DNA from 2 places in the Streptomyces sp. NPDC088725 genome. Region 1 is predicted to be linked to the other one. Evidence: predicted binding sites of a transcription regulator. Region 1 holds the regulator's gene; the other holds the start of a gene.
What was found. Region 1 encodes HrcA, which represses chaperone genes, less so after heat shock. Its sites were predicted from a motif close to TTNGCACTCNGNNNNNCNGAGTGCNAA; they were not measured.
Positions count from the first base shown of each region.

Region 1 (15,363 bases):
CGCTGAGTCCGTTCCGGCAGTCAGATCAAGAGAGAGCAGATTGATGCTCAGCCCTGGAGGGAGGCAACCTGGGAAGCCAGCGCCGACTTCTTGTTGGCGGCGGCGTTCTTGTGGATGACACCCTTCGAGGCAGCCTTGTCGAGCTTGCGCGACGCCTCACGAGCGGCCACGGTGGCCTTCTCGACGTCACCCTCGACGGCCGCCTCACGGGCCTTGCGGATCGCGGTCTTGAGCGACGACTTGACGGCCTTGTTGCGCAGGCGCGCCTTCTCGTTCGTCTTGTTCCGCTTGATCTGGGACTTGATGTTCGCCACGAAAGAGCCTTTTCAGGTTCGGTGAATCCTGGGTGTTCAGTGAAAGTGCCTCTGTGCCGGACAGCGAACGCCGGACAGTGAAAGTCAGACGATGAAAGCCGGACGGCAGGCGCCGGACGGTGAGTACCGGACGGCGAGAGACACAGCTGTTCAGGTTACCAGCCGCCGTCCGACCGGCCCAAACCGGTCGCAGTCCCGCGCCCGTGGGACGATGGAAGCTACGTATCGATCCGATGTCGACCCGAGACGAGACGCCGCGCGTCTCAAGAATCAGGACCCTGCGTGCCCGCGACCCCTGTCAACGTGCCCGAGCCCAGCCGTACGGACCCGGCGCTGCTCCGCAACTTCTGCATCATCGCGCACATCGACCACGGCAAGTCGACCCTTGCCGACCGGATGCTCCAGCTGACCGGAGTGGTCGACCAGCGGCAGATGCGCGCTCAGTACCTCGACCGGATGGACATCGAGCGCGAGCGCGGCATCACGATCAAGTCCCAGGCGGTCCGGCTGCCCTGGGCACCCCACACGGGCGAGGACACGGGCAGGACCCACATCCTCAACATGATCGACACCCCGGGCCACGTGGACTTCACCTATGAGGTGTCGCGTTCGCTCGCGGCCTGCGAAGGCACGATCCTGCTGGTCGACGCCGCCCAGGGCATCGAGGCGCAGACCCTCGCCAACCTCTACCTGGCGATGGAGAACGACCTCACCATCGTCCCGGTGCTCAACAAGATCGACCTTCCGGCCGCCCAGCCCGAGAAGTTCTCCGAGGAGCTGGCGAACCTCATCGGCTGCCAGCCGGAGGACGTCCTCAGGGTCTCGGCGAAGACCGGTATGGGCGTCGAGGCGCTGCTCGACCGGGTCGTCAAGGACGTGCCGCCGCCGGTCGGCGTCAAGGACGCGCCGGCCCGCGCGATGATCTTCGACTCCGTCTACGACTCCTACCGGGGTGTCGTGACGTACGTACGTGTCATCGACGGCAGCCTCAACAAGCGTGAGCGGATCCGGATGATGTCCACCGGCGCCACCCACGAGCTGCTGGAGATCGGTGTCTCCTCGCCCGAGATGACGCCGTCCGACGGCCTCGGCGTCGGCGAGGTGGGCTACCTCATCACCGGCGTGAAGGACGTTCGCCAGTCCAAGGTCGGTGACACGATCACCACGCTCAACAAGGGCGCGACCGAGGCGCTCGGCGGGTACAAGGACCCCAGGCCGATGGTGTTCTCCGGCCTCTACCCGCTGGACGGCTCCGACTACCCCGAGCTGCGCGACGCGCTGGACAAGCTCCAGCTCAACGACGCGGCGCTGGTCTATGAGCCGGAGACCTCCGCGGCGCTCGGCTTCGGCTTCCGCGTGGGCTTCCTCGGACTGCTGCACCTCGATGTGATCCGGGAGCGGCTGGAGCGCGAGTTCAACCTCGAACTGATCGCCACCGCCCCCAACGTGGTCTACCGCGTGTCCATGGAGGACGGCAGCGAGCACACGGTCACCAACCCGAGCGAGTTCCCCGAGGGCAAGATCGACGCGGTGCACGAGCCGGTCGTACGGGCCACCATCCTGGCGCCGAGCGAGTTCATCGGCTCGATCATGGAGCTGTGCCAGACCCGCCGCGGCACGCTGCTCGGCATGGACTACCTGTCCGCCGACCGGGTGGAGATCCGCTACACGCTGCCGCTCGCGGAGATCGTCTTCGACTTCTTCGACCAGCTGAAGTCCAAGACCCGCGGGTACGCGTCGCTCGACTACGAGCCCACCGGCGAGCAGTCCGCGCAGCTCGTCAAGGTCGACATCCTGCTGCACGGCGACAAGGTCGACGCCTTCTCCGCGATCACCCACCGGGACCAGGCGTACGCCTACGGGGTGCGGCTCGTCGCCAAGCTGCGTGAGCTGATTCCGCGCCAGGCGTTCGAGGTGCCGATCCAGGCGGCGATCGGCTCCCGGGTGATCGCCCGCGAGACCATCCGCGCCATCCGCAAGGACGTCCTCGCCAAGTGCTACGGCGGTGACATCTCCCGTAAGCGGAAGCTGCTGGAGAAGCAGAAGGAAGGCAAGAAGCGGATGAAGATGGTCGGCAGCGTGGAGGTCCCGCAGGAGGCCTTCATCGCGGTGCTGTCGAGCGACGATTCCGGCGGCAAGGCGAAGAAGTAGCAGCGCTCGCGGCCGAAGAAACCGCGAAACCGTACCGGAGGAAACACCGGAAGACGGCGAAGCGGAAGCGCCCCGTCCGGCATGACGGGTCCCCATGTGACAGCGTGGGGGCCCGCCGTGCCGGACGGGGCGCTTCTTTGTCGTGAAGCGGCGCGCCACTGCCTCTTACGGAGTTGCCGGGCGGCCTCTAGTCTGATCAGCTACTGGTAGTTACTCGTCAGTTAGTTACTTAGTGGTAATCCATTCAGTCAGCCAATCGGTCAGTCACGCGCCATGCCGCTGGCCCGGAGGATGTCGTGAACGACACACAGAACTTGATCGAGAACCGGCCGCCCTCCGTGGCGCCCCTCTTCATTGAGCGCGTGGCGGCCACGCCGGACGCGGAGGCCTACCGCTATCCGGTGCCCCCGGCCTCGGGCCGGGGCCCCGACGACTGGCGGTCGCTGACCTGGGGTCAGGCCGGTGAGCGGGTGTACGCCGTGGCCGCGGGTCTGATCGAGCTGGGTGTCGAGCCGGAGGAGCGCGTCGCGCTCGCCTGCTCCACACGTATCGAGTGGATCCTCGCCGACCTCGGGGTCATGTGCGCGGGCGCCGCGACCACCACGGTCTACCCCTCCACCAACGTGGACGAGTCGGCGTTCATCCTCGCCGACTCGGAGAGCCGGGTGCTGATCGCCGAGGACGCCGCCCAGCTCGCCAAGGCGCGCGAACGCCGGGAAGAACTGCCCCGCCTCAGCCACGTCGTGGTGATCGACACCTCCGGCGTGGAGCCCGACGAGCTGGACCCGGAGGGCTGGGTGCTCTCCCTCGCCGACCTGGAGGCGCGCGGAGCCGCGTACCTGACGGAGCATCCGGAGGCGGTCAAGGAGCGCGTCACGGCCATCACCTCCGGCCAGCTCGCCACCCTGATCTACACCTCGGGCACCACGGGCCGCCCCAAGGGCGTACGGCTCACGCACGACAGCTGGGCCTACATGGCCAAGGCCACCGTGGCGACGGGCCTCATCGACAAGGACGACGTCCAGTACCTGTGGCTGCCGCTCGCCCATGTCTTCGGCAAGATGCTGACCTCCGGGCAGATCGAGGTCGGGCACGTCACGGCCGTGGACGGCCGCGTCGACAAGATCATCGAGAACCTGCCGGTGGTCAGGCCGACGTACATGGCCGCCGTGCCGCGCATCTTCGAGAAGGTCTACAACGGCGTCGCGGGCAAGGCGCGGGCCGGTGGCGCGGCCCAGTACAGGATCTTCAAGTGGGCGGCCCAGGTCGCCCGCGAGTCGGCCAGGGTCTCGCAGGACAACTTCCGCCGTACGGGCACGGCGAGCCTGCCGCTCGCCCTCGCCGCGCAGCACAAGGTCGCCGACGCGCTCGTCTACACGAAGCTCCGCGAGGCCTTCGGCGGGAGGCTGCGCGCCGCCGTCTCCGGTTCCGCCTCGCTCGCGCCCGACATCGGCTACTTCTTCTCCGGCGCCGGGATCAACATCCTGGAGGGCTACGGTCTCACCGAGTCCAGCGCCGCGAGCTTCGTCAACCCGGGGGACGCGTACCGCACTGGCACGGTCGGCAAGCCGCTGCCCGGCACCGAGGTGCGGATCGCGGACGACGGCGAGATCATGCTGCGCGGTCCCGGCATCATGTCGGGCTATCACGGGCTGCCGGAGAAGACGGCCGAAGTGCTGGAGTCCGACGGCTGGTTCCACACGGGTGACATTGGTGAGCTGTCCCCGGACGGCTATCTGAAGATCACCGACCGCAAGAAGGACCTGATCAAGACGTCGGGCGGCAAGTACATCGCGCCGGCCGAGGTCGAGGGCCAGTTCAAGGCGGTGTGTCCGTTCGTCTCCAACATCCTGGTGCACGGCGCGGACCGCAACTTCTGCACGGCCCTGATCTCGCTCGACGAGCCTTCGATCCTCAACTGGGCCGCCGAGCACGGCCTTTCGGGGAAGTCATACGCCCAGGTCGTCGCGTCCCCGCAGACCCAGCGGCTCATCGACGGATACGTCCAGCGGCTCAACGAGGGCCTGCAACGCTGGCAGACCATCAAGAAGTTCCGGCTGCTGCCGCGCGATCTGGACATCGAGCACGGTGAGTTGACGCCGAGTCTGAAGCTCAAGAGGCCGGTCGTGGAGCGGGAGTACAAGGGTCTGATCGAGGAGATGTACGCGGGCTCCCGGGAGGCCTGAGCAGAGACGGCGGCGGCCCTTCGGCGGGCCGCGGATCCGCGAGGTGGGCGGGGTCAGGTCTACTGGCCCCGCCCACAAGCCTGTTCGGGTCAGGGTGGGGCCGGGGTCCGTCCCAGCACCGCGACTTCCGTATATCTGCGACTGGTTGGCCGACTCGGTGCACACGGACGAGCCGGATATGTCACTCTGACGGGAACGTACGTAAGCGGCGCAACGACACAACTCGACCAGGAGCCGCAGTGGGCACCATTCCGATCCCGCGGGAGACCGTCCACCACCCCATGCCCCAGGTGCCGTTACGGCGCCAGGTGCCTCTACGGAGAGACGCGCGGTCCACCTCACGCACGAGCCTGCCCGGAAATCCGCTGGCCCCCGCCGCCGCCCGCAGGTTCGCCCGCGCGGCGCTGGCCGACTGGACCGGCCTCGGGCTGCTCGCCACCTGTACGTTCTGCCGGGGCGCGGGCTGCCCGCCGGGCCGGCACAGCACCGACCTGCTCGCCGACGACGCCGTGCTGATAGTCAACGAACTCGTCACCAACGCCGTGGTGCACGCCGGTACCACCGTCGAACTGCTGTGCCGGCTGGAAGACCCCGCGGAGCCGGACGACGAACCGGCGGCGCTGGTCCTCGAAGTCTCCGACCACCACCCCGCGCGAGCCGTGCGGAGCGACACCCCGTCGGAGGCGGACTCGGCCCCCTTCGAGTACGGCCGCGGCCTCCAGGTCGTCGCCTCGCTCGCCGCGTGCTGGGGCATCACGTACCGCAGCGGTCTCAAGACCGTCTGGGCCCGCCTCCCGCTCGACGGGCGCGAGGCAGGTCCGCCGGTGGCGACGGAGCCCGCGCTCCGGCGCGGACTGCGCGCGGCGGAAATCCTCGCGCCCACGCCCCGGCGCCTGGTGAGCGACGACCCGGACTGGGCCGGCAGGGGCGCGCTGTCGTTCCTCGCCGAGGCGTCCGATCTGCTCGCCGGACAGCTCGATGAGGAACTGGTCGCCGCGCTCGCCTGCCAGCTGCTGGTGCCGCGGCTGGCCGACTGGTGTGCGGTCTGGCTGGACGGCAAGGGCGGCCGCGCGGGCGCCGCGCCCCGGCTGACCCGGGTCTGGCACGCCGACGAGTCCCTTACGGATCAGTTGCGTACGGCGCTGGAGCAGGAGCCCCCGTGGCTGGGGGAAGTGGCGCGGCCGGGAGTCGTACCGGTGGCGTGGCCGGGCGCTCATGGGGACGGGACCGGGGGCGCGGACGGGGGCGTGGACGCGTTGCCGGGTGTCTTTCCCGGCGCCGGTGAGGGGAGCGCCGTCGCCTGCCGGCTGATCGCGAACGGCCGTCCGGTCGGGGTGCTGCTCCTCGGCCGCCTCGGCCAGTCCGAAGTTCCCGGCGACGTGACCACTCTCATCGAGGACTTCGCCCGCCGGGTCGCGCTCGCGGTCGGCGCCGCCCGCCGGTACGCCAGGCAGGCCACCATCAGCCGGGTCCTCCAGCGCGGACTGCTCCCCACCCAGGTGGCGAGGATTCCCGGCGTCGCGAGTTCGCTGGTGTACGAGCCCAGCGAGGAGGGTCTTGCGGGCGGCGACTTCTACGATGTCTTCCCGTGTCCGCCCGGCGGCCGCTGGTGCTTCATGCTCGGCGACGTCCAGGGCAGCGGCCCGGAGGCGGCCGTCGTCACCGGCCTGGCCAGACCCTGGCTGCGGCTGCTGGCCCGCGAGGGATACCGCGTGGGCGAAGTACTCGACCGCCTCAACCGGCTGCTCCTCGACGACGCGAGCGAGGCGGCGGAGTCCGCGTCCCTGATGGTCCCGGCGCCGGGCGGCCCCGCGGTTCCCGGGCTTCCCGCGCTTCCCGGTGGTACGCGGGGGCTGCCGGAGGGCGGTCCCGGTACGGAGAGCGGCGGATCCCGGTTCCTCTCGCTGCTGTACGGGGAGCTGATGCCGCTGCCGGGCACCGCGGGAAGACCGGGCGGCGTACGGTGCACGCTGGCCAGCGCGGGCCATCCGCTGCCGTTGCTGCTGCGCCCGGACGGGACGGTCCGGGCCGCGGCGGAACCGCAGCTGCTGCTCGGGCTGGTCGAGAACGTCGCGTACGAGAGCCGCACCTTCGACCTGGAGCCCGGCGACACCCTCCTGTGCGTCACCGACGGCATCACCGAGCGGCGCTCGGGCAAGCAGATGCTGGACGACAGCGACGGCCTGGCCCGGCTTCTGGCCGGGTGCACGGGGCTGACGGCGGAAGGTGTCGCCGAGCGCATACGGCGTGCGGTGCACGAATTCGACGGGACGCCGCCGGGGGACGATCTGGCGCTGCTGGTGTTCCAGGCGGAGTGAGGGGCGGCGGCCGGCGGACGGTGGGCCGGCAGGGGCGGTGAGCGGGGGACGGGACCGGCCGTCGTCGGGTTGTCGGTGGCGTGCGGGACACTGGGTCCATGCCTTCCGCACTGCCCGACGGTGAGCCCATGCCCGAGACCGGCGCGCTGCCCCCGCACGCCCTTGAGGGCGCGGCGGACCGGCCGCTCGGCTTCTACCTGCACGTTCCGTACTGCGCGACGCGCTGCGGCTACTGCGACTTCAACACGTACACGGCGACCGAGCTGCGCGGTTCCGGAGGTGTGCTCGCCTCCCGTGACAACTACGCGGACACCCTGATCGACGAAGTACGGCTCGCGCGGAAGGTCCTGGGCGACGACCCGCGTCCCGTCCGTACCGTCTTCATCGGCGGCGGCACTCCGACGCTGCTGGCCGCCGGGGATCTCGTACGGATGCTCGGCGCGATCCGGGACGAGTTCGGGCTCGCGGACGACGCCGAGATCACCACCGAGGCGAATCCGGAATCGGTGGACCCGGCGTATCTCGCGGCGTTGCGGGAGGGTGGCTTCAACCGCGTCTCCTTCGGGATGCAGAGCGCGAAGCAGCACGTGCTGAAGGTCCTGGACCGCACGCACACCCCGGGCAGGCCCGAGGAATGCGTCGCGGAGGCCCGCGCGGCCGGTTTCGAGCACGTCAACCTCGACCTCATCTACGGCACCCCCGGCGAGACGGACAACGACTGGCGTGAGTCGCTGGCGGCGGCGGTCGGAGCGGGTCCCGACCACGTGTCGGCGTATGCCCTGATCGTCGAGGAGGGTACGCAGCTGGCGCGGCGGATCCGGCGCGGCGAGGTCCCGATGACGGACGACGACGAACACGCGGACCGGTACCTGATCGCGGACGAGGTGCTGGGGAAGGCCGGCTTCGCCTGGTACGAGGTGTCGAACTGGGCGACGTCGGAAGCGGCGCGCTGCCTGCACAACGAGCTGTACTGGCGCGGCGCTGACTGGTGGGGCGCGGGGCCGGGCGCGCACAGCCATGTGGGCGGCGTGCGCTGGTGGAACGTGAAGCACCCGGGCGCGTACGCGGCGGCCCTGGCGGAGGGCCGGTCGCCGGGCGCGGGCCGCGAACTCCTCGCGGCGGAGGACCGGCGGGTGGAACGGATCCTACTGGAGCTGCGGCTGTCCTCGGGCTGCGACCTGACGCTGCTGGCTCCGGCGGGTCTTGCGGCGGCGCGGCGCGCGGTGGGGGACGGGCTGCTGGAGGGGGAGGCGTTCGAGGCGGGGTTCGCGGTGCTGACGTTGCGGGGGCGGTTGCTGGCGGACGCGGTGGTTCGGGACCTGGTGGATTGAGTCGGCGCGTTTCGCTGCGCTTGGCGTGGGCGTGTGGGCGGGGGCGGGCGTGAGTGTTGGCGGGGCGTGGGCGTGGGCGGGGCGCATGGGTGCGGGCTCGTGCCGGTGCGGGGTTGCGGGGCGGGGTGCGAGGACTCCGGAGGCAGGCATCCGGGACGCATGATTTACGGCGCGTGCGGGTTGTTCTTCGGGCGCGGGCCGGTGAACGCGCCACAAATCACGCGCAAGTGTCCCGGACACCTGTCTCCTCCGCCCCCGCCCCCCTCGCGTCGTTCTCCTGCTGCGGGTTGGGGTGTGCGCCCCCTTGCGTTGTCCGCGTGCAGGCCTGCCATCCCCATGGCGTCGCGTCGCGGCCTTGTCCCCCTCGCGTCCGTGTCCGGGTGGGCTTATTCGGGGGCCGTTACGAAGTCGATCAGGTGTTCCACTGAGCCCAGCAGGGTTGGTTCCAGGTCTTTGTACGTGTGGACGTGCGACAGGATGTGCTGCCAGGCCCTGCCTGTGTTCTCCGGCCAGCCCAGCGCTTGGCACACGCCCGTTTTCCAGTCCTCGCCTCGCGGTACCGACGGCCACGCGTCGATGCCCACCGAGCGCGGTTTCACCGCTTCCCATACATCGATGTACGGGTGGCCGACCACCAGGACGTCCGGGCCCGTGACCCGCGCGGCGATGCGGGACTCCTTCGAACCGGGCACCAAGTGGTCGACCAGGACGCCCAGCCGGGCGTCCGGCGCGGGGGCGAACTCGTCGATGATGGCCGGGAGATCGTCGATGCCGCCCAGGTATTCGACCACCACGCCCTCGATGCGGAGGTCGTCTCCCCACACCTTTTCGACCAGTTCCGCGTCGTGCCGCCCCTCGACGTAGATGCGGCCCGCCCTGGCCACCCGGGCGCGTGCGCCGGGGACCGCGATCGAGCCCGAGGCCGTGCGGGCCGGGCGGCCCTGCGCGGCCTGTGCGGGGCGGATCAGGGTGACGACACGGCCCTCCAGCAGGAAGCCCCGGGGCGCCAGCGGGAACACGCGGTGCTTGCCGAAGCGGTCCTCCAGGGTGACCGTCGGGCCCTGTGCGGTCTTCTCGCAGCGGATCACCGCCCCGCAGAAGCCCGTCGACACCTCCTCGACCACCAGGTCCGGTTCCGCGGGGACCTCCGGCGCGGGCGTGGGCTTCTTCCACGGCGGTGTCAGATCAGGGCTGTAGCTGCGCATGCGCACGACGATATCGGCTACGCCGTGTCGAACCGGGCGGCCAGCGTGGCGCGTTGTGCGCGTACGAAGGCCGCGTCCACAGCCGCTCCGTGGCCCGGTACGTAGAGGGCGTCCGGGCCGCCCAGCGTGAGCAGCCGGTCGAGCGCGGCGGGCCAGCGGCCCGGGATCGCGTCCGGGCCCGCCTGTGGATCGCCCGACTCCTCGACCAGATCACCGCAGAACACCACCTCGGGCGAGCCGGGGACCAGCAGTGCGAGGTCGTGGGCGGTGTGACCGGGGCCGATGTTCGCCAACAACGCCTGCCGTCCGCCCAGTTCGAGGGTCAGCTGACCGGAGACCGGGTGTGCGGGAAGCATCAGGAGGTCTGCCGCCTCCGCCGCCTCCGCGGGGTCGAGGCCTTCGCGTACGGCGTCCTCGTACAGCGCCCGGTCGATGCCGGGCAGCTCCGCCAGGCCGACCGCGCCGTACACCTCGGCGCCGGCGAAGGCGGCCGTTCCCAGGACATGGTCGAAGTGCGGGTGGCTCAGTGCGACATGTGTCACTCGGCGCCCGCCGAGCAGCGCCTCCACCCCGGCCCGCAGCAGGGCGCCCTCACGTACCGAGGAGCCCGTGTCGAACAGCAGGACGCCGTCCTCACCGGCCACGAGGCCGACCGTCGCGTCCCAGCCCGGCAGCCGTCGCCGGCCCACCCCCGGGGCCAGCCGTTCCCAACCGAATTCTTCCCAGTGGACGTCCATACCGGGACGCTACCGGCATCGGGCGGAACAATCGCCGGGTACCGTGGTCGGCTGCCCTTGCTACGGGTGCACCCCACCGCCGTACACTGGCTCGGGAAAGCTGGCACTCGCGGGGACGGAGTGCCAAACGGCCCGACGGACGACATCTGGAGGTGTGCGCGATGCTCAGTGAACGCAGACTCGAAGTGCTGCGCGCCATCGTCCAGGACTATGTCGGCACCGAGGAGCCGGTCGGCTCCAAGGCGCTGACCGAGCGGCACCAGCTGGGTGTCTCTCCGGCCACCGTCCGCAACGACATGGCGGTGCTGGAGGACGAGGGCTTCATCGCCCAGCCGCACACCAGCGCCGGGCGTATCCCCACGGACAAGGGCTACCGCCTCTTCGTGGACAAGCTCGCGGGCGTCAAGCCCCTGTCGTCGCCCGAGCGCCGCGCGATTCAGAACTTCCTGGTGGGCGCGGTCGATCTGGACGATGTCGTGGGGCGTACGGTGCGGCTGCTCGCGCAGCTGACCCGGCAGGTCGCGGTGGTCCAGTACCCCTCGCTGACGCGTTCCACGGTGCGGCATGTGGAGCTGCTGTCGCTGGCGTCGGCCCGGCTGATGCTCGTCCTGATCACGGACACCGGACGGGTCGAACAGCGCATGATCGACTGCCCGCTGCCGTTCAGCGAGACCTCGCTCGCGGATCTGCGGGCCCGGCTGAACAGCCGGGTCGTGGGGCGCCGCTTCGCGGACGTCCCGCAGCTGGTGCAGGATCTTCCCGAATCCTTCGAGCAGGAGGACCGCGGAACTGTTTCCACGGTGCTCGCGACGCTGCTCGAAACCCTGGTCGAGGAGACGGAAGAACGGCTGATGATCGGCGGAACCGCCAACATCACCCGCTTCGGAAGTGATTTCCCCCTGACCATCAGGCCGGTGCTGGAAGCGCTTGAGGAGCAGGTAGTACTGCTCAAGCTGCTGGGCGAGGCCAAGGACTCGGGCATGACCGTACGTATCGGACATGAGAATGCCCACGAGGGCCTCAACTCCACCTCCGTCGTCGCGGTCGGCTACGGTTCTGGCGACGAGGCAGTCGCAAAACTCGGCGTGGTCGGACCGACCCGCATGGACTACCCCGGAACGATGGGAGCGGTACGCGCAGTGGCACGTTACGTCGGACAGATCCTGGCGGAGTCGTAAGTGGCCACGGACTACTACGCCGTACTCGGCGTGCGCCGCGACGCAGGGCAGGACGAGATCAAGAAGGCGTTCCGGAGGCTCGCGCGCGAGCTGCACCCGGACGTCAATCCTGATCCCAAGACGCAAGAGCGCTTCAAGGAGATCAACGCCGCGTACGAGGTGTTGTCGGACCCGCAGAAGAAGCAGGTCTACGACCTCGGCGGCGACCCCCTCTCCAACAATGGCGGAGGCGGTGGCGCGGGCGGCTTCGGAGCCGGCGGCTTCGGCAACTTCTCCGACATCATGGACGCCTTCTTCGGCACGGCGTCGCAGCGTGGCCCGAGGTCGCGTACGCGACGCGGCCAGGACGCGATGATCCGGCTGGAGATCAACCTCAACGAGTCGGCCTTCGGCACGACCAAGGACATCCAGGTCGACACGGCCGTCGTCTGTACGACGTGTTCCGGCGAAGGCGCCGCACCCGGCACCTCGGCGCAGACCTGCGACATGTGCCGCGGCCGTGGCGAGGTCTCGCAGGTCACCCGGTCCTTCCTGGGCCAGGTCATGACCTCGCGGCCGTGCCCGCAGTGCCAGGGCTTCGGCACGGTCGTGCCGACGCCGTGCCCGGAGTGCGCCGGCGACGGACGCATCCGTTCGCGCCGCACGCTCACGGTCAAGATCCCGGCAGGTGTCGACAACGGCACCCGCATCCAGCTCGCGGGCGAGGGTGAGGTCGGCCCCGGCGGCGGCCCCGCCGGAGACCTGTACGTCGAGATCCACGAGCTGCCGCACGCGGTCTTCCAGCGGCGCGGAGACGATCTGCACTGCACGGTCACGGTCCCCATGACAGCGGCCGCGCTGGGCACGAAGTGCCCGCTGGAGACGCTGGACGGGATGGAGGACATCGACGTACGGCCCGGCACGCAGTCGGGGCAGTCGATTCCGCTGCACGGGCGCGGCGTCACGCACCTGCGCGGCGGCGGGCGCGGCGATCTGATCGTGCACGTCGAGGTCATGACCCCGTCGAAGCTGGACCAGGAACAGGAACGGCTGCTGCGCGAGCTGGCGCTGCTGCGCGGCGAGGACCGGCCCACGGGCCAGTTCCAGCCGGGGCAGCAGGGGCTGTTCTCGCGCCTCAAGGACGCGTTCAACGGCCGATAGGCCACAGCAGCAAGTGCGGGCATATGCCCCGGGCATAGTCGGATTCTTCCGGCCGGGCCCGGGGCATCGGCTTGTGTGCCCGCACCGGCCGGGCCGGGCCCGGATTCGGAGCTGTGCGGGCGACCGTGGCACCATGCCTGCATGTCCTCCGCACTGACCGATCTCTGCCGGTATCCGATCGTGCAGGCGCCCATGGCGGGCGGCGCCTCCTGCCCGCAACTGGCCGCAGCCGTCGCCGAGGCCGGTGGCCTCGGGTTCCTCGCCGCCGGTTACAAGACCGCGGACGGCATGTACGAAGAGGTCAAACAGCTGCGCGGGCTCACTGGGCAGCCCTTCGGCATCAATCTCTTCATGCCGCAGCCGAACCACGCCGACCGGGCGGCCGTCGACGTCTACCGCAACCAGCTCGCCGGCGAGACGAGCTGGTACGACACCCCCCTCGGTGACCCGGAGACCGGCTGGGACGACGGGTACGAGGCCAAGCTGGCGATACTGCTCGACGACCCGGTGCCCGTCGTGTCCTTCACCTTCGGCTGCCCGACCCGTACGACCCTGGACGCCTTCGCCCGCGCCGGTACCTTCACCATCGTCACGGTCACCACCCCGGAAGAGGCCACGGCCGCGCAGTGGGCGGGCGCCGACGCCATCTGTGTCCAGGGCATCGAGGCCGGCGGACACCAGGGCACGCACCGCGACGATCCGGCCACCGACGGCGCGGGGATCGGGCTGCTCTCGCTGGTGACCCAGATCAGGGAGACCGTCCAGCTGCCGATCGTCGCGGCCGGCGGCCTCATGCGCGGCGCGCAGATCGCGGCGGTGCTCGCGGCGGGCGCGGACGCGGCGCAGCTCGGCACGGCGTTCCTCGTCTGCCCGGAATCGGGTGCCAACCAGCATCACAAACAGGCCATGACCAACCCGCTGTTCACCAGGACCGAACTGACCCGGGCCTTCTCGGGCCGGCCCGCCCGCGGTCTCGTCAACCGCTTCATGCGCGAGCACGGCCCGTACGCGCCCGCCGCCTACCCGGAGGTGCATCACCTGACCTCCGCACTGCGCAAGGCCGCGGCGAAGATCGGCGACGCGCAGGGCATGGCGCTCTGGGCGGGACAGGGCCACCGGATGGCGCGTGATCTGCCCGCCGGGCAGCTGGTCGGCGTCCTCGCGAGCGAACTCGAAGCGACCCGCGCCTCGTTGGCCGCCGGGAACACCCTGTGACCGCTCCCGTCTTCGTCGTGGACGGTTTCGGCGCCACGGCCGGAGAGCAGGGCGGGACGTTCGTACTGGACGGTCCCGAGGGGCGGCACGCCGTCTCCGTGAAGCGGCTGCGGTCCGGCGAGGACGTCGTCCTGACCGACGGCGCCGGGCTGTGGGCGGACGGTGTGGTGGTCGCGGCCGAGGGCAAGGACCGGTTGACGGTCCGGCTCGGGCCGGTGACCGAAGAGGCCGCGCAGGCACCGCGAATCACCGTCGTCCAGGCACTGCCCAAGGGCGACCGGGGCGAACTGGCCGTCGAGACCATGACGGAGACCGGCGTCGACGCCGTCGTCCCGTGGGCCGCCGCGCGCTGCATCACGCAGTGGAAGGGCGAGCGCGGCGCCAAGGCGCTCGCGAAGTGGCGGGCCACGGCGCGTGAGGCGGGCAAGCAGTCGCGACGGGTGCGATTCCCCGAGATCGCGGATGCGATGAGCACGAAGCAGGTCGCCGCGCTGCTGGCCGCCGCGGACTTCGCGGCCGTACTGCACGAGGACAGGGACGCGGGCAGCGCCGCGCTCGCCACGGCCGAACTGCCGGACCAGGGAACGATCGTGCTGGTCGTCGGGCCCGAAGGGGGCGTGTCGCCCGAGGAGTTGGCGGTGTTCGCCCAGGCGGGCGCGCAGCCGTACCGGCTGGGCCCCAGCGTGCTGCGCACCTCCACGGCCGGTACGGCCGCCACGGCGCTGCTCCTGGGACGCACGGGCCGCTGGTCCTGACGCCTCGCCGCAGGCCGGGCGCACCGGCCGCCGGTCCTGGCGTACGGCCGCACAGGTCGCGGTGATGTACGGCCGCCGGTCCCGGCCTGCGCCTCGCGGCGCCCGGCGTCACGGCGGCCGGGTCCGGGGCACTGCCGCGCACGGCCGCCGGTCCCGACCCGGTCGCCCGTGGCCGATAGCATGCGGGTGTCGTGATCGTCCGCAGGAACCGTCTGATTCGAGGAGGCCCGGACCATGGCGGGAGAACCGCAGGCCGACTGCCTGTTCTGCAAGATTGTCGCGGGAGAGGTGCCGGCCACCGTCGTCCGGGAGACGGACACCACCGTCGCCTTCCGGGACATCCACCCGCAGGCACCCACCCACGTCCTGGTGATTCCCCGGGTGCACTACCCGGACGCCGCCGCGCTGGCCGGCGCCGAACCGCTGATCGCCGCCGACGTGCTGCGTGAGGCGGGGAAGATCGCGGCCCAGGAGAAGGCCGACGACAGCGGCTACCGCGTCGTCTTCAACACCGGCGCGGGCGCGGGTCAGACGGTCTTCCACGCGCACGCCCACGTCCTGGGTGGCCGTGGTCTCAACTGGCCTCCCGGGTAGGCGCGTTGTCCGTACGAGAACTGGTGGTGCTGGGCACCGCGAGCCAGGTGCCCACCCGCCACCGCAACCACAACGGCTACCTGCTGCGCTGGGACGCCGAAGGGCTGCTCTTCGACCCGGGCGAGGGCACCCAGCGCCAGATGCTGCGCGCGGGCGTCGCCGCGCACGACATCAACCGCATCCTGGTCACGCACTTCCACGGCGACCACTCGCTCGGTCTCGCCGGGGTGATCCAGCGT
Region 1 covers NZ_JBIVLO010000007.1:19,042-34,404, reverse strand. The annotation lists gene rpsT (30S ribosomal protein S20) at 48-314, opposite strand; gene lepA (translation elongation factor 4) at 597-2,465, shown strand; gene ACIP6N_RS18840 (AMP-dependent synthetase/ligase) at 2,762-4,651, shown strand; gene ACIP6N_RS18835 (SpoIIE family protein phosphatase) at 4,891-6,969, shown strand; gene hemW (radical SAM family heme chaperone HemW) at 7,068-8,300, shown strand; gene ACIP6N_RS18825 (DUF3097 domain-containing protein) at 8,687-9,505, opposite strand; gene ACIP6N_RS18820 (MBL fold metallo-hydrolase) at 9,523-10,242, opposite strand; gene hrcA (heat-inducible transcriptional repressor HrcA) at 10,404-11,420, shown strand; gene dnaJ (molecular chaperone DnaJ) at 11,421-12,560, shown strand; gene ACIP6N_RS18805 (nitronate monooxygenase) at 12,702-13,775, shown strand; gene ACIP6N_RS18800 (16S rRNA (uracil(1498)-N(3))-methyltransferase) at 13,772-14,530, shown strand; gene ACIP6N_RS18795 (histidine triad nucleotide-binding protein) at 14,765-15,124, shown strand; gene ACIP6N_RS18790 (ribonuclease Z) at 15,130-15,363, shown strand, end outside.

Region 2 (15,363 bases), on a different contig from region 1:
CTTGCCGCCCGCGCGTTCCACGACCGCGCCGACGCGGTGGGTGGCGCCCGGGACCAGCGACCGGGTCCGGTAGGTGAGGTCCAGCGCGGCATTGAGCGTGACCGTGAGAATCACCTGTCACATCCTCCGGGAAACGCGCCGTCGCCGCTGATCACCCGGGTGATCATGTCAAAAAGAAAGCGGTTGGCCCAGTCTCCCGGCCAACCGCTTTCCTCCGTCGGAGTGCCGACTCGCGCGGAAATCAGCCCAGTTGGGGTTCAACCACCCATTCACCCCTGTGCAGTACGCCCTTCAGCCTGAAGTCGGCGTCCAGGACCACCAGGTCCGCGTCCTTGCCGGGTTCCAGCGAGCCGACCCTGTCGTACAGACCGAGCAGCTTCGCCGGGTTGACGGAGATCGCCCGCACGATGTCCTCGACCGGCAGCCGGTCCACGGTGGCGGCCCGGTGGAAGGCCGTGTCCAGCGTGAGGGTGGAACCGGCGATCGCGCCGCCCTCCACCAGCCGCGCCACACCGTCCTTGACCTCGACGCCCAGCGGCCCGAGCTGGTAGAGCCCGTCGCCGAAGCCCGCCGCGTCCATGGCGTCCGTGATGAACGCGACGCGTTCCGCGCCCGCGTGATGGAACGCCAGCTGGAGCGCCGCCGCGTGCAGATGCGTCCCGTCGTTGATCAGCTCGACGGTGATCCGCTCGTCCTCCAGCAGCGCGGTGATCGGCCCGGGATCGCGGTGGCCGATCGGCGGCATGGCGTTGAAGAGGTGTGTGGCCACGGTCGCGCCCGCGTCGATCGCCTCGACGGTCTGCTCGTACGTCGCGTCCGTATGCCCGATCGCGGCGATCACGCCCCGCTCGGCCAGCAGCCGTACGGACTCGATGCCGCCGGGCCGTTCGGTGGCGAGCGTGACCATCCTGGCCGTGCCGCGCGCCGCGTCGATCAGCTTGCGCACCTCGGCCGGGTCGGGATCGCGCAGCAGCGCCTCGCTGTGCGCGCCCTTGCGGCAGGGCGAGATGAACGGGCCCTCGAAGTGGATCCCGGCCAGGTCGCCCTGCTCGACCAGCTCGGACAGGACGCCCGCGCGCCGCGCGAGGAAGTCTGTCTCACCGGTGACCAGGGACGCGACGACGGTGGTCGCGCCGTGCTCGCGGTGCGTACGGACGCCCTTGAGTACGTCGTCCACGGAGCCCGAGGTGAACGAGGCGCCACCGCCGCCGTGGTTGTGCATGTCCACGAAGCCGGGGACCACCCAGTGGCCCCGCAGGTCCAGGCGGGTGGCCCCGGCGGGGGCTCCGCCCACGATCTTCCCGCCCTCGACGACCACCTGGCCGCTGTCGACCGTCCCGGTCGGCAGCACCACCCGGGCGCCGGCGAGAACGGTGCTCTGCGCGCTTTCGGCGCGTGCGGCGCTTACGGACATCAGCCGGTCACCTCCGTGGTGAGTGGGTCGGTCGGTCGTGCGGTCGGTTGACCGGGAAGCCGGTCGGGGACCGGTTCCGCGAGCAGGTCCCAGGCGAGCAGTCCCGCGCCCAGGCAGCCCGCGGTGTCGCCGAGGGCCGCCGGGACGATCGTGGGCAGTCTCTGGAACGTGATCCGTTCCTCGACGGCGGCGCGCAGAGGCGTGAACAGCGTGTCACCCGCTTCCGCGAGTCCGCCCCCGATGATCAGCGTGCGGGGGTCGAGCAGCGTGAGCGCGGTGACGAGACCGGCGGCCAGCGCGTCCATGGCGTCGGCCCATACCCGTACCGCCTCGGGGTCGCCCGCCGCCACGGCCTTCGCGCAGTCGGCGGCGTCCGCCTCCGGGTCGCCGCTCGCGGCCGCCCAGGCACGGGTCACGGCCGCAGCGGAGGTCAGCGTCTCCAGGCAGCCGCGCTGTCCGCAGCCGCAGAGGGGGCCGCCGGGGCGCACCACGACATGGCCGATCTCGCCGGCGTATCCGTGCGCGCCGGCCTCGATCGCGCCGTCGATACCGATGGCTCCCGCGATGCCGGTGCCGAGCGCCAGGAACAGGAACCGGTCCGCGCCCCGGCCCGCGCCGAGCCGTCCTTCCGCGAGGCCGCCGGTACGCACGTCGTGTCCGAGCGCGACCGGTACGCCGCCCAGCCGCTCGGCGAGCAGCTCGCGCATCGGGACGTCACGCCAGCCGAGGTTGGCCGCGTACACCGCGATCCCGCGCTCCGCGTCCACGATGCCGGGCACGGCGACTCCGGCGGCGACGGCGCTCTCGCCGAACCGTTCGGTGCCGTACGCGCGCAGCTCGGCCGCGAAGGCGAGGATCGTCTCGACGACGGCGTCGGGTCCGCGCTCTCTTCCGGTGGGCCGCCGGGCTTCGTGCAGCAGCGTGCCGTCCGCCCCGACCAGGGCGGCTTTCATACCGGTGCCGCCCACATCGAGGGCGATGACGTGTTTCACGGTTGACAGTCTCGCGCGTTGACCCATGAAAGGTCTAGTCCACTGTCCGCGCCGCTCCGGCGAATTGTTACGTCTCCATACAAACGCCGGGAGGGCATGGGAGGCGCATGGGGCGGGCGTTGCCGAAGCGAAACCATCCCGATGTAGACCCCTTGCCACCAGATGGGGGAAAATCGCAGTGCCCTCACAAGATCATCACAAAAGGGCGGGCCGCCGGAGCGCGGGCACTGAGGAACAAGGGTGGGGACAGAGCTGTGCGGCAGCGCTTTCTGAGATTGACGGCGGCGGCAGCCGCGCTGGGTACGGCGATGGCGCTGGCCGGCTGCGGCAGCACGGGTGGTTCCGGCGGCTCGGGCGGGGACGTCACGCTCAGACTCGTCGCGGCCGACTACGGCAACAGCAGCGCGGACGACAGCTCGAAGAAGTACTGGTCGTCGCTGGCCGACGCGTTCGAGACCGCGAACCCCGGCATCGAGGTCGAGGTCGACGTGCGTTCGTGGAAGACCGTCGACAGCGATGTGGCGGACATGGTCAAGAGCGGCCGCGCCCCCGACATCGCCCAGGTCGGCTCCTACGCCGACTACGCCAAGAAGGGCGAGCTGTACAGCGCGGACGAACTGGTCAACGTGCCCACCCAGGCCAACTTCCTCACCCAGCTCTCCGAGGCCGGCAAGGTCAACCGCATCCAGTACGGAATGCCGTTCGTCGCCTCCACGCGCCTGCTCTTCTACAACCAGAAGCTCTTCGACCGGGCGAACCTGGACGCGCCGAAGACCTGGGACGACATCAAGCACGACGCCACCGTGCTCAAGCGGCAGGGCGTCACCACACCGATCGCGCTCCCGCTGGGCTCCGAGGAGGCGCAGGTCGAGGCCATGATGTGGATGCTGAGCGGCGGTGGCGGCTACACCGACACCCCGGACGGCTCGTACGTCATCGACTCCAAGGAGAACATCGCCACCTTCACGTGGCTCCAGAAGAACCTGGTGCGCGAGGGGCTTGTCGGTCCCGTCGCGCCGGGCGAGCTCGATCGCGCGGTCGCGTTCAAGGCGTTCACGAGCGGTCAGGTGGGCATGCTCAACGGGCACCCGTCGCTGCTCAAGGACGCCAAGCAGGCGGGCATCAAGGTCGGAATGGTGGAGATGCCCGGCATCAACGGCACGACCAAGGCGTCGATGGGCGTCGCCGACTGGATCATGGCCTTCAAGCAGAACGGCCACGCCCGGCAGATCGGCAAGTTCCTCGACTTCGTCTACGAGGACAAGAACGTGATGGACTTCGTCGGTCAGTACGACCTGCTGCCGGTCACCTACAGCGCCAACGACGTCATGGCGGACGACCCCGCGTACAAGGACCTGCACAAGTTCGGGGCCGCGCTGCCGGACTCCGAGCTGCCGCCGGTCGGCAAGACGTCGTGGTCGAGTGTGAGCGGGAGCGTCAAGGAGAAGATCGGCAAGGCGGTCGAGCCGGGCGCGAGTCCGGCGAACGTGCTCAGCGAGATCGCCAGGGACGCCGCCACGGCGGAGAGCGCGGAATAGATGACCTCGGAACTGACGGAACAGCGATGACCTCGGAAGCGGCGGAACGGCGATGACCTCGGCCCTGACGGAACAGCGATGACCTCGGAACTGTCCGACCGCGACCGCGCGGTCCTGGCCATGGAGGCGGGTGGCTGGCCCGGCCCCGGGGCCAAGGAGCGCGCCATCCGTGAGCGGCTGGGACTGTCTCCGACGCGCTACTACCAACTGCTGAACGCACTCCTGGACGATCCCGCCGCGGCGGAGCACGATCCGGTGACGGTGAACAGACTGCGCAGACTCCGGCAGGCCCGCAGAGACCAACGATAGGCTCAGCACATGGGCAGCACATCGCACTCCCTGCCGAATCCCACCACCTCCGCAGGTACAGAAGGTCTGGCCGCGTTCCTCGCCGCGCCGGGCAAAGCCGTCGTCGTCCTCGACTTCGACGGCACACTCGCCGAGATCGTCCCCGACCCCGAACAGGCCCGCGCCCACCCGCGTGCCGTCCCCGCGCTGGCCGCGCTCGCGCCGAACGTCGCGTCCGTGGCGGTCCTCACCGGCCGCCCGGCCGGGCTCGCCGTGCGGTACGGCGGCTTCGCCGGCGTACCGGGCCTCGACCACCTGGTGGTCCTCGGCCACTACGGCGCCGAACGCTGGGACGCGATCACCGGCACGGTCAACACCCCGGAGCCGCACCCGGGCGTGGCGGCCGCGCGTGCGGAACTTCCCGGATTCCTCGACCGGTTCGGTTCCTGGGAGGGCACCTGGATCGAGGAGAAGGGGCAGGCGGTCGCGGTCCACACCCGCCGCGCCACCGACCCGCAGGCCGCCTTCGAAGCCCTGCGCGGACCCCTGGCCGACCTGGCGGCGAAGCACGGACTGGTGCTGGAGCCGGGGCGCATGGTCCTCGAACTGCGTCCGCCCGGCGTGGACAAGGGCGTGGCGCTGAAGGAGTACGTACGCGAGGTCGGGGCCGAGACGGTCGTGTACGCGGGCGACGATCTGGGCGACCTGGCGGCCTTCGCGGCGGTGGAGGAGCTGCGGGCGGCGGGCCACCCGGCGCTGCTGATCGCCAGCGGGGACGTGCCCGAGGTGACCGGGAAGGCGGACCTGCTGCTGTCAGGCCCGGCGGCGCTCGCGGACTTTCTGGCGGCGCTGGCGGACGAGGCGGCGGCCTGAAAGACGCGGGCTGAGAGCCGCGTCCGCGAGATGCCGCGCGTGGCGCCGTGCGGGGGTGAGGTCACCTCCGCACGGCGCCCGGCGTTCGGGCTCCGGTCTTCGGCCCCGTCAGACGGGCAGCTCGCGCAGCGCGGTCAGCTGGTCGAGGAACCACCGCGCCGGCGGCAGCGCCGTAGCCGCCTCCGCCAGCCGCTTCGAACGCTCGGCACGCTCCGGCACCGGCATCGTCAGCGCCTCGTGCAGCGCGGCGGCCGTCGCGGACACGTCGTACGGGTTCACCACCAGCGCGTCCTCGCCCAGCTCCTCGTACGCGCCCGCCTCGCGTGAGAGCACCAGCGCGCACCCGTCGTCCGAGACCACCGGGATCTCCTTGGCCACCAGGTTCATACCGTCGCGGATCGGGTTGACCAGCGCCACGTCCGCCAGCCGGTAGGCCGCGAGCGAGCGGGCGAAGTCGTCCTTCACATGGAGGACGACCGGCAGCCATCCGTCCGTGCCGAACTCCTCGTTGATGCCGTCCGCCACCCGCTGCACCTCTGCGGTGTAGTCGCGGTAGACCGGCAGATCCTGCCGGGAGGGATACGCGAAGGCGACATGCACCACCCGGCCGTGCCACTCGGGCCTTTCGGCCAGCAGCTGACGGTACGAGAGGAGCCCGCGCACGATGTTCTTGGACAGTTCCGTACGGTCGACCCGCACGATCGTCTTCCGCGCGGCGCCCCCGGCCTCCGTGCCGATCTGCTCGCGCAGCGCGGTCATCCGCTCGCCGACGTCGGGGCGGTGCGCCCGCTCCCGCAGGAAGTCCGCGTCCGCGCCGAGGCCGTGCACCCCGATCCGGGTGTTGCCCGTACCGCCCAGCAGCTCCGTACAGCACGCCGTGAACGCGCCGGCCCAGCGCTGCGTCAGGAACGCCGCCCGGTCCGCGCCCAGGATGCCGCGCAGCAGCTGGCGCGCGATGTCGTCGGGCAGCAGCCGGAAGTAGTCCACCGGCGCCCACGGCGTGTGCGAGAAGTGCCCGATCCGCAGGTCGGGGCGGAGCGCGCGCAGCATGCCGGGCACCAGCGCCAGGTGGTAGTCCTGCACCAGGACCGCGGCGCCCTCGGCCGCCTCGTCGGCCAGCGCCTCGGCGAAGGCGCGGTTGTACGCCTCGTACGACGCCCACTGCGCGCGGAACTCCGGGCCGAAGGCCGGCTCCAGCGGGGTCTGGTAGAGCAGGTGGTGGACGAACCACAGCGTCGAATTCGCCACGCCGTTGTACGCGTCCGCGTACACCTCCGGCGCGATGTCCAGCATCCGGACGCGCTGTCCGCCGGTGTCCGCCACGTCGAGCCGGCCGCCCGTCCGGCGTACGGCCTCGCGGTCGCCGTCACCGAGCGCCGCGCACACCCAGACCGCGTCCGTGTCAGGACCGATGGCGGACAGCCCGGACACCAGCCCGCCGCCGCCGCGCTTGGCGTCCAGCGCTCCGTCGTCGCGCACGGAGTACGAGACGGGACCGCGGTTGGAGGCGACAAGGACCTGGGCGACGTGCTCGGAGACCATGGCCGAAATCTAGCCCGTACCGGAAACGCTCAAACGTACGGACGCGTACGGCTCGGTCACATGCGCGTTCGTGTGATGAGCGGCGGCGAGCATGTACGCGGCTCCGGGGCCTCGGTCGCGCTCCCGTCCGCGACGCGAGTCTCCGTGACGCGAGGGGCGAAGGTCCATGAGGGCGCGCCCCAGGAAATCCGCCCGTCGGAACCGGCTGCGCCGCACGTTCAGAATCGGCTACGCCGCACGGCCGGCCGTGTACTCGCCGATCTCCCGCATCGGCGGCCGCTCCTCCGTGTCCACCGCGTGGGTACGCGGGACGAAACCGTCCTCACCCCGCTCGAACTGCGTCAGCACCGGCCGCACCAGATGCCCGCGCGACAGCCGCAGCTGCGCCGTGCGGTAGATCGCCGCCGCCATCCGTCCGAGCGCCCGCCCGTCCTGGTGCCGGTGGATCCGTACACCCACGTCCACCTGCGCCAGCGCGTCAAGGCCCACCGCGTGCAGCGCGTCGACCAGCAGCCCCAGCTCCACGCCGTATCCGACGGGGAACGGCAGCCGCTCCAGCAGCGTCCGGCGCGCCGCGTACTCCCCGCCCAGCGGCTGGACGAAACCCGCGAGCAGAGGCCAGTGCAGATTCAGCAGCGGCCGCGCCACCAGTTCCGTCACCCGGCCGCCCTGTCCCGCGGTCCCGTTCAGCGGCCGGTCGTACATCCCCTTCACGAGCTGCACCTCCGGGTCCGTGAGCAGCGGCCCCACGATCCCCGACACGAAGTCCGCCGAGAATTCCCGGAGATCGGCGTCCACGAAACAGACGATGTCGCCGGTTGTCACCAGCAGCGACCGCCACAGCACCTCGCCCTTGCCGGGCAGCGCGGGCAGCCGCGGCAGTATCGCGTCCCGGTGCACGACCCGCGCGCCGGCCGCCGCCGCGATCTTCGCCGTACCGTCCACGGAACCGGAGTCGATCACCACCAACTCGTCGACGAGCGGCACCTTCTCCATCAGCTCCCGGCGGATGACCGCGACGATCTCACCGACGGTCTCCTCCTCGTCGAGCGCCGGCAGGACCACGCTCACCGTGGTGCCACGCGCGGCCTTGGCGGCCGTCAGCCGGTCGAGCGTACGGTCGCCGACGGACCAGGAACGCCTGGTCAGCCAGCGTTCCACCTCTTCCAGCACGGTCGGTACTCCCTGAGAGTGATCCATCTCGCGTTCCGGACGACTGTCTCAACCGTCCGGTCCTTCGGTTACAGTCTTGAACAAGGCCAGTAGCCCGCGCATGCCGGGGGTGGTCGGCCGACAAACGCACCGGAGCCCGGTTCCGGCGCCATACCGCTCATCCAGAGGGGCAGAGGGAACGGCCCGTTGAAGCCCCGGCAACCATCCCGCCGACCGCGAGGTCACGGTGGGGAAGGTGCCAATTCCGTCTTGCGGCGAAACGCGTCGTGAGGAAGATGAGGAAAGGGCCTCGCCTTCATGGCTGTGCAGACTGTCCAGAACACTGACGTCACCCAGAACCCGACCGGATCCGCCGCTTCCGCCGGCACCGTCGACCTGGGACCCGCCGCCGCACTCTCGTGCCGCGAATGCGGAGAACGTTTCGAACTCGGCCCGATCTTCGCCTGCGCGAGCTGTTTCGGCCCGCTCGAAGTGGCCTACGACCTGCCGACGGGCGACCCGGAAGCGCTGAAGAAGCGCATCGCGGCGGGACCCGACAACATCTGGCGCTACGCGGAGCTGCTGCCCGTCCCCGCCGACGTCGCCACGAAGCCCAACATCAACCCGGGCTTCACCAAGCTCGTCAAGGCCGACAACCTCGCCCGTGAACTGGGCGTCACCGGCGGCCTCCACATCAAGGACGACTCCGGCAACCCGACGCACTCCTTCAAGGACCGCGTCGTCGCCATCGCCGTCGAGGCGGCCCGCGCCTTCGGCTTCACCACGCTCTCCTGCTCCTCCACCGGTAACCTCGCGGGCGCGGTAGGCGCGGCTGCGGCCCGCGCCGGACTGCGGTCGTGCGTGTTCATCCCGCACGACCTGGAGCAGGGCAAGGTCGTCATGGCGGCCGTCTACGGCGGTGAACTGGTCGGCATCGAGGGCAACTACGACGACGTCAACCGCTTCTGTTCCGAGCTGATCGGCGACCCGCTGGGCGAGGGCTGGGGCTTCGTCAACGTCAACCTCCGCCCGTACTACGGCGAGGGCTCGAAGACGCTCGCGTACGAGATCTGCGAGCAGCTCGGCTGGCAGCTGCCCGACCAGATCGTCATCCCGATCGCCTCGGGCTCACAGCTCACGAAGATCGACAAGGGTCTGCGCGAGCTGATCAAGCTGGGTCTGGTCGAGGACAGGCCGTACAAGATCTTCGGGGCCCAGGCCGAGGGCTGCTCGCCGGTCTCCGCCGCTTTCAAGGCCGGTCACGACGTCGTACGTCCGCAGAAGCCGGACACCATCGCCAAGTCGCTGGCGATCGGGAACCCGGCCGACGGCCCGTACGTCCTGGACATCACGCGCCGCACCGGCGGCGCCGTCGAGGACGTCAACGACGAGCAGATCGTGGACGCGATCAAGCTGCTCGCCCGCACCGAGGGGATCTTCGCCGAGACGGCGGGCGGGGTGACGGTCGGCGTGACGAAGAAGCTCATCGAGTCCGGCGCGCTCGACCCGACGCTCACGACGGTCGTGCTCAACACCGGTGACGGCCTGAAGACGCTGGACGCGGTGGCCCCGACGACCGGCCCGACGGCGACGATCCGCCCGAGCCTGGACGCGTTCCGGGACGCGGGTCTCGCGCACTGATCCGTTGCGGGACGGCGGTCTCGCGCACTGACCCGGCCCGGGACGGCCGTCTCGCGTACCGACCCGTTCCGGGACGCCGGGTTCGCGCACTCGCCCGTCCCGGCAGGCCCCACGACATCCAGACCCGAGGAAGGCATCCCACCATGAGCGTCAAGGTCCGCATCCCCACCATCCTCCGTACGTACACCGGTGGTCAGGCCGAGGTCCCGGCGGAGGGCGCGACCCTCTCCGAGGTCATCCAGTCCCTGGAGAGCAACCACCCGGGGATCGCCGCCCGTGTGCTGGACGACGCGGGCAAGCTGCGCCGCTTCGTGAACGTGTACGTGAACGACGACGACGTCCGCTTCGAGCAGGGCCTGGAGACGGTGACCCCGGCGGGCGCCGGCGTCTCGATCATCCCGGCGGTCGCGGGCGGCTGCTGACCGTCCGACTGCCGCAGCGCGTCATGGAATTGCCCCCTCCGCAAGAGAAGCGGAGGGGGCAATTCCATGTGGTTGAGCGCGCTACGATGTGGGAACGACCCGCTGTCGCGCGTGCCCAACACATATGAGAACGCGACAACATGGAGTCGAAGTCCTGGTGCCGTTTGCGTGATAGATGCGCTTTGCCTGGCCCGACTTGCCCCGGATCATTGGCAATTCACTGTTTCGTGTGTTCGGCCATGCCCGGAATTCTCGTCTGATTGACCTGTTGCAGAGGGCAGTTGGGCAGATACATTCAGCCGCGGTCGACGCGTTCCGACGCGAAGTAAGGCCTCCGGCAGGGGCCAGTAATAGGGGAGTTGGGCATGGCTCAGGGCACCGTCAAGTGGTTCAACGCGGAGAAGGGCTACGGCTTCATCGCGGTCGACGGTGGTGCGGATGTTTTCGTCCACTACAGCGCCATCCAGATGGACGGGTACCGCACCCTTGAAGAAGGTCAGCGAGTGGAGTTCGAGATCTCGCAGGGCCAGAAGGGTCCGCAGGCGGACATGGTCAAGCTCGCCGTCTGATTCCGGCGCGATCGGCCACCGACGCACGATCGAAGTCCACGCACCGCACGAGGGGCCCGTATCCCGGTCACAGGGGTACGGGCCTCTCGCACGTGCGGGGGCGGGTGTGCGGGCGGGTGTGTGCGTACGGGCGCGTGTGCGGGCCGCGTTCGTACGGGCGTGGGCCGCGTTCGTACGGGTCGCTTTCGTGCGCCGGTGTACGTCAGGCGTGCTGGGGGAGGCGCGCGGAGAGACGCGCGGGTAAGGCGCGTGTCCCGTGAGACGTGCGTCCTGTGGGGCGGGGGGAGCTTGCACTCTCGGGGGTCGAGTGCTAATCATTGGCGTTAGCACTCTGCAGGTGAGAGTGACAACTTATGGACCGGGTCAGCGAGGCCCGCAGAGCTGGTGGGGCAAGGAACCACCCAGTTCTCAGGCCGTCCGTCGCGGGCGCGGGCGCGGTCCGGAGAATCCACCCCAGTCCGGGAGGACCACTTCACATGGCCAAGATCATCGCGTTCGACGAGGAGGCACGGCGCGGTCTCGAGCGCGGGATGAACCAGCTCGCCGACGCCGTCAAGGTCACCCTTGGCCCCAAGGGTCGCAACGTCGTCCTCGAGAAGAAGTGGGGCGCCCCCACGATCACCAACGATGGTGTTTCCATCGCCAAGGAGATCGAGCTCGAGGACCCTTACGAGAAGATCGGCGCCGAGCTGGTCAAGGAAGTCGCCAAGAAGACGGACGACGTCGCCGGTGACGGAACGACCACCGCGACCGTGCTCGCCCAGGCGCTCGTCCGCGAGGGCCTGCGCAACGTGGCCGCCGGCGCCAACCCGATGGCGCTCAAGCGTGGCATCGAGAAGGCCGTCGAGGCCGTCTCGGGCGCCCTGCTGGAGCAGGCCAAGGACGTGGAGACCAAGGAGCAGATCGCTTCTACGGCCTCCATCTCCGCCGCTGACACCCAGATCGGCGAGCTCATCGCCGAGGCGATGGACAAGGTCGGCAAGGAAGGCGTCATCACCGTCGAGGAGTCGCAGACCTTCGGTCTCGAGCTTGAGCTCACCGAGGGCATGCGCTTCGACAAGGGCTACATCTCGGCGTACTTCGCCACGGACATGGAGCGCATGGAGTCGTCGCTCGACGACCCGTACCTCCTGATCGTGAACTCGAAGATCGGCAACGTGAAGGACCTCCTTCCGCTGCTCGAGAAGGTCATGCAGTCCGGCAAGCCGCTGCTGATCATCGCCGAGGACGTCGAGGGCGAGGCCCTGTCGACCCTGGTCGTCAACAAGATCCGTGGCACCTTCAAGTCCGTCGCCGTCAAGGCCCCGGGCTTCGGTGACCGCCGCAAGGCCATGCTCAACGACATCGCCATCCTCACCGGTGGAACGGTCATCTCCGAGGAGGTCGGTCTCAAGCTCGAGAACGCCGGCCTGGACCTGCTGGGCCGTGCCCGCAAGGTCGTCATCACCAAGGACGAGACCACCATCGTCGACGGTGCCGGCGAGAGCGACCAGGTCGCCGGTCGCGTCAAGCAGATCCGTGCCGAGATCGAGAACAGCGACTCGGACTACGACCGCGAGAAGCTCCAGGAGCGCCTCGCGAAGCTGGCCGGCGGCGTGGCCGTCATCAAGGCCGGCGCCGCGACCGAGGTCGAGCTCAAGGAGCGCAAGCACCGCATCGAGGACGCGGTGCGCAACGCCAAGGCCGCCGTCGAGGAGGGCATCGTCGCCGGTGGTGGCGTGGCTCTGCTCCAGGCTTCCTCGGTCTTCGAGAAGCTCGAGCTGACCGGCGACGAGGCCACTGGTGCCGCGATCGTCAAGCTCGCGCTGGAGGCTCCGCTCAAGCAGATCGCCGTCAACGGTGGCCTTGAGGGCGGCGTCGTCGTCGAGAAGGTGCGCAACCTGACGATCGGTCACGGCCTCAACGCCGCGACCGGCGAGTACGTCGACATGATCGCCGAAGGCATCATCGACCCCGCGAAGGTCACCCGTTCCGCTCTGCAGAACGCGGCCTCCATCGCGGCGCTGTTCCTCACCACCGAAGCGGTCATCGCCGACAAGCCCGAGAAGGCCGGCGCGGCCCCCGCGGGCGGCGGCATGCCGGGCGGTGACATGGACTTCTGAGCCTGACGCCTCACGGCGGCACGCTCGGACCCGGTCCTTGACCGAGGGCGGCACCCCTTCTTCCAGGGGGTGCCGCCCTTCGGCGTTGTACGGCGCGACGGAGGGGTGGGGCGCGGGGGACGAGGGGGTGGGTGGCGCTGTGGTGGGTGGGGTTGCGGCGCGGGCGTGTGTGACGGCTCGGGCGGGTGGACGGCGTCTCCGTGGCGGGCGGGTGGGGCGGAGCTTGTGGTGGGGCGGGTGTGTGTGCCGAGGCGAAGCGTGTGTGCCGAGGCGAGCGTGTGTGGCGGGGCGAGCTGTGTGGCGAGGGGTGCGGGTGGCGTGAGGGGGCTGGTGCGGGCCCTCCCTCGCGGTTCCCGCGCGTTTCCCAACCGTTCTCCGATCGTCGGCCGTACGACGCCGGAATGTCGCGTAGGCCGCCGAATGCCGGGGGACACTGCTCACAAGTTCACGTGCGTGACGAGCAGGGACGACCGAGATGGCCATGGCCCAACCCACTCCTCCTTCGCTTCAGCCTTCTCTCGAACCTCCCCTGGGATCTCTTCTGGGTGCTCCCCTGGGACCTCCTCTTGAGGCTCCCGTTGGGCTGCTCGAGGCTCCCGCTGGACTGCCTCCCCTCCGGCCTTCGCTCCTGCGGCGGCTGCCGCTGCGCCAGATCGCGTGTGTCGTGCCGATCGTCGTGGTCGGCTTCTGGGTCGTCCAGCACTGGACACTCATCGAGTCCGGCGGCCGTGAACTCCTCGGCGCCAACCGCTACTGGCTGCTCGCGGCGCTGGCCGCCACCGGTCTCGGCTGGGTCGCCGTGTCCTTCACACGGCAGGAGACGGTCCTCGAACCGCTTCCGCCCGGACGGCTGCTCGCCACACAGTTCGCCGCGGGAGCCGCCAACCACCTGCTTCCGGTCGGGCTCGGCGCCGGTGCGGTCAATCTGCGCTTCCTCCGGCGCCGGGGGCTCTCGCTGGCCCGGTCGTCGGCCGCGCTCGGGCTGTATCTGCTGGCGGAGTCGGTGGGACGGGTCGCGTTGCTGCTCGTACTGCTTGCCGCCTTCCCGCACGCCCTGCGCCTCGACGGGCTGATCCCGGCCGGAGCCGTTCTCCCGCTCGTCGGGGTGGCGGTGGGGCTGGTGTGCACGGCGGTGCTCCTCCTGGTCGCCGTACGCCCGTTGCGCCGTGCCGTACGGGCCTTTCTGCGCATCGCGCTGACGGACGCGCGCTCCCTGCACGCCAAACCGGCCCGCGCGCTGGCCCTTTGGGGTGGCTCGCTGGCCTTCCCGGCTCTCCAGGCGGCCGCACTGGTCACGGTCGCACTGGCGCTGGACGTACCGGTGCCGGTGGCGCACATCGCGATCGCCTACCTGGTCGCGAGCATCGCCGCGGCGGCGATCCCGACCCCGGGCGGCCTGGGATCGGTGGACGCGGCGCTGGTGGTGGCACTGGTCACGGCAGGCGCGTCGGTCGCCATGGCGACATCGGCGGTCCTGGGCTTCCGCATCATCACGGTCTGGCTACCGCTGATCCCAGGAGCGCTGGTACTGGGCGGCCTGGTCCGCTGCAAGGTCATCTGACACCCCAGCGCGGACAACTGTTCGGCCGCGCGGACGGCGGCACGCCCGCGCGCGACCGTCTTCCCGGGACGCGGCGAACACCGGTGCGCGTCACCGTACGGTGACGCGCACGCGACCGTACAACGCGCGGACGACCGTACTACCGCAGCCGCCCGCCCCGGACCGCGCTACCGCAGCCGCACGCCGTCGACCCGTGCCGCGATCGTCCGCGCGCAGTCGATCGACTCGGTCCGTGTCGTGTCGACCTCCAGGTCGTACCGCACGCCCTCGTGGACCAGGTCGGACTGCTTTGCGGCCATGCCCCTGACCCGATCGCCCCGCGCGATTTCGCGGCCGGCCGCCACCGCGCTGTCACACCTGACGCCGACCCACAGCACCGGCAGGTCATCGAGTGCTTTCAGCCACCGCTGCTGCGTTTCCGCGCCGCCCAGGAACACCTCGTCCACCACGATCCTGGCACCCGCACGGGCCATCGTCACCAGCCCCTGGATCCAGGCCACTTCCAGCAGGCGGAAATCCGCCCCGAGCAACACCGCGCCGTCCGAAGTGAATTCGATGCCCTCGTCCGATGCCCGCAAGGACGGAGGCATCGCGTCGACCAGTGTGTCGATTCCGAACGTCAGCCAGGGATCGGTCAGAACCGTCTGCAAAGACCGGGCGATCCCGGATTTCCCGGAACTGGAACCACCGTTGAGAATGATCATCTGGATCGTCACCGCGCCACAGTAGCCAGACCGGGACAGCGGCCCAAATGAATTCCGGCCATTGCGCGCAGCGGAGCAGGAGTAGGCGGCGGCGCTGTTTATCGTGATTCCGTCAAACGTCCTCCTTTAAAACAGGGACATGGGCTGCTCGTCCCACTCGACCCGTCACGACGTCAAGAACTCAAGAAATCTCACTCAAGCGGCGCTCGTGACCTGTCCGTTGACCGGATCGCGGTACCAGACGAACTGACGGTCCGGCTCCACGGTCATGCCGAAGTCGTACAGCGAGGGGCGGCCGTCCGCGCGCCAGCGTTCCTCCGGTGTCCTCAGCTCGTCCAGGAGCCGGCGCGGACCGCCTTGGTATGCCACAGCTGGTTCTGACCCCTGAGTGACGATCTTCGCCCAGGACGACCGGCCGTCGTGCAGCCAGGCTGTGGGCTGCTCGCCGCCCTGGATGGCGATGTCCACGTCCGGGAGGGCGATACGGAGGGTGAAGAGCAGGTCCCCGTCCTGGAGGAGCCGTACGTCCCAGTCCGGCCGGTGCTCGTCCTCGGGCGGGAGGGTT
Region 2 covers NZ_JBIVLO010000005.1:142,412-157,774, forward strand. The annotation lists gene ACIP6N_RS13995 (1-phosphofructokinase family hexose kinase) at 1-114, opposite strand, end outside; gene nagA (N-acetylglucosamine-6-phosphate deacetylase) at 242-1,414, opposite strand; gene ACIP6N_RS14005 (ROK family protein) at 1,414-2,406, opposite strand; gene ACIP6N_RS14010 (extracellular solute-binding protein) at 2,715-3,944, shown strand; gene ACIP6N_RS14015 (DUF3263 domain-containing protein) at 4,023-4,253, shown strand; gene otsB (trehalose-phosphatase) at 4,263-5,105, shown strand; gene ACIP6N_RS14025 (trehalose-6-phosphate synthase) at 5,214-6,647, opposite strand; gene ACIP6N_RS14030 (glucosyl-3-phosphoglycerate synthase) at 6,876-7,820, opposite strand; SAM riboswitch class I at 7,975-8,102, shown strand; gene thrC (threonine synthase) at 8,118-9,440, shown strand; gene ACIP6N_RS14040 (MoaD/ThiS family protein) at 9,584-9,862, shown strand; gene ACIP6N_RS14045 (cold-shock protein) at 10,228-10,431, shown strand; gene groL (chaperonin GroEL) at 10,908-12,533, shown strand; gene ACIP6N_RS14055 (YbhN family protein) at 13,162-14,094, shown strand; gene cpt (chloramphenicol phosphotransferase CPT) at 14,262-14,798, opposite strand; gene ACIP6N_RS14065 (methyltransferase domain-containing protein) at 14,994-15,363, opposite strand, start outside.
Region 2: the regulator HrcA is predicted to act here: its motif matches at 10,755-10,781, upstream of groL (chaperonin GroEL).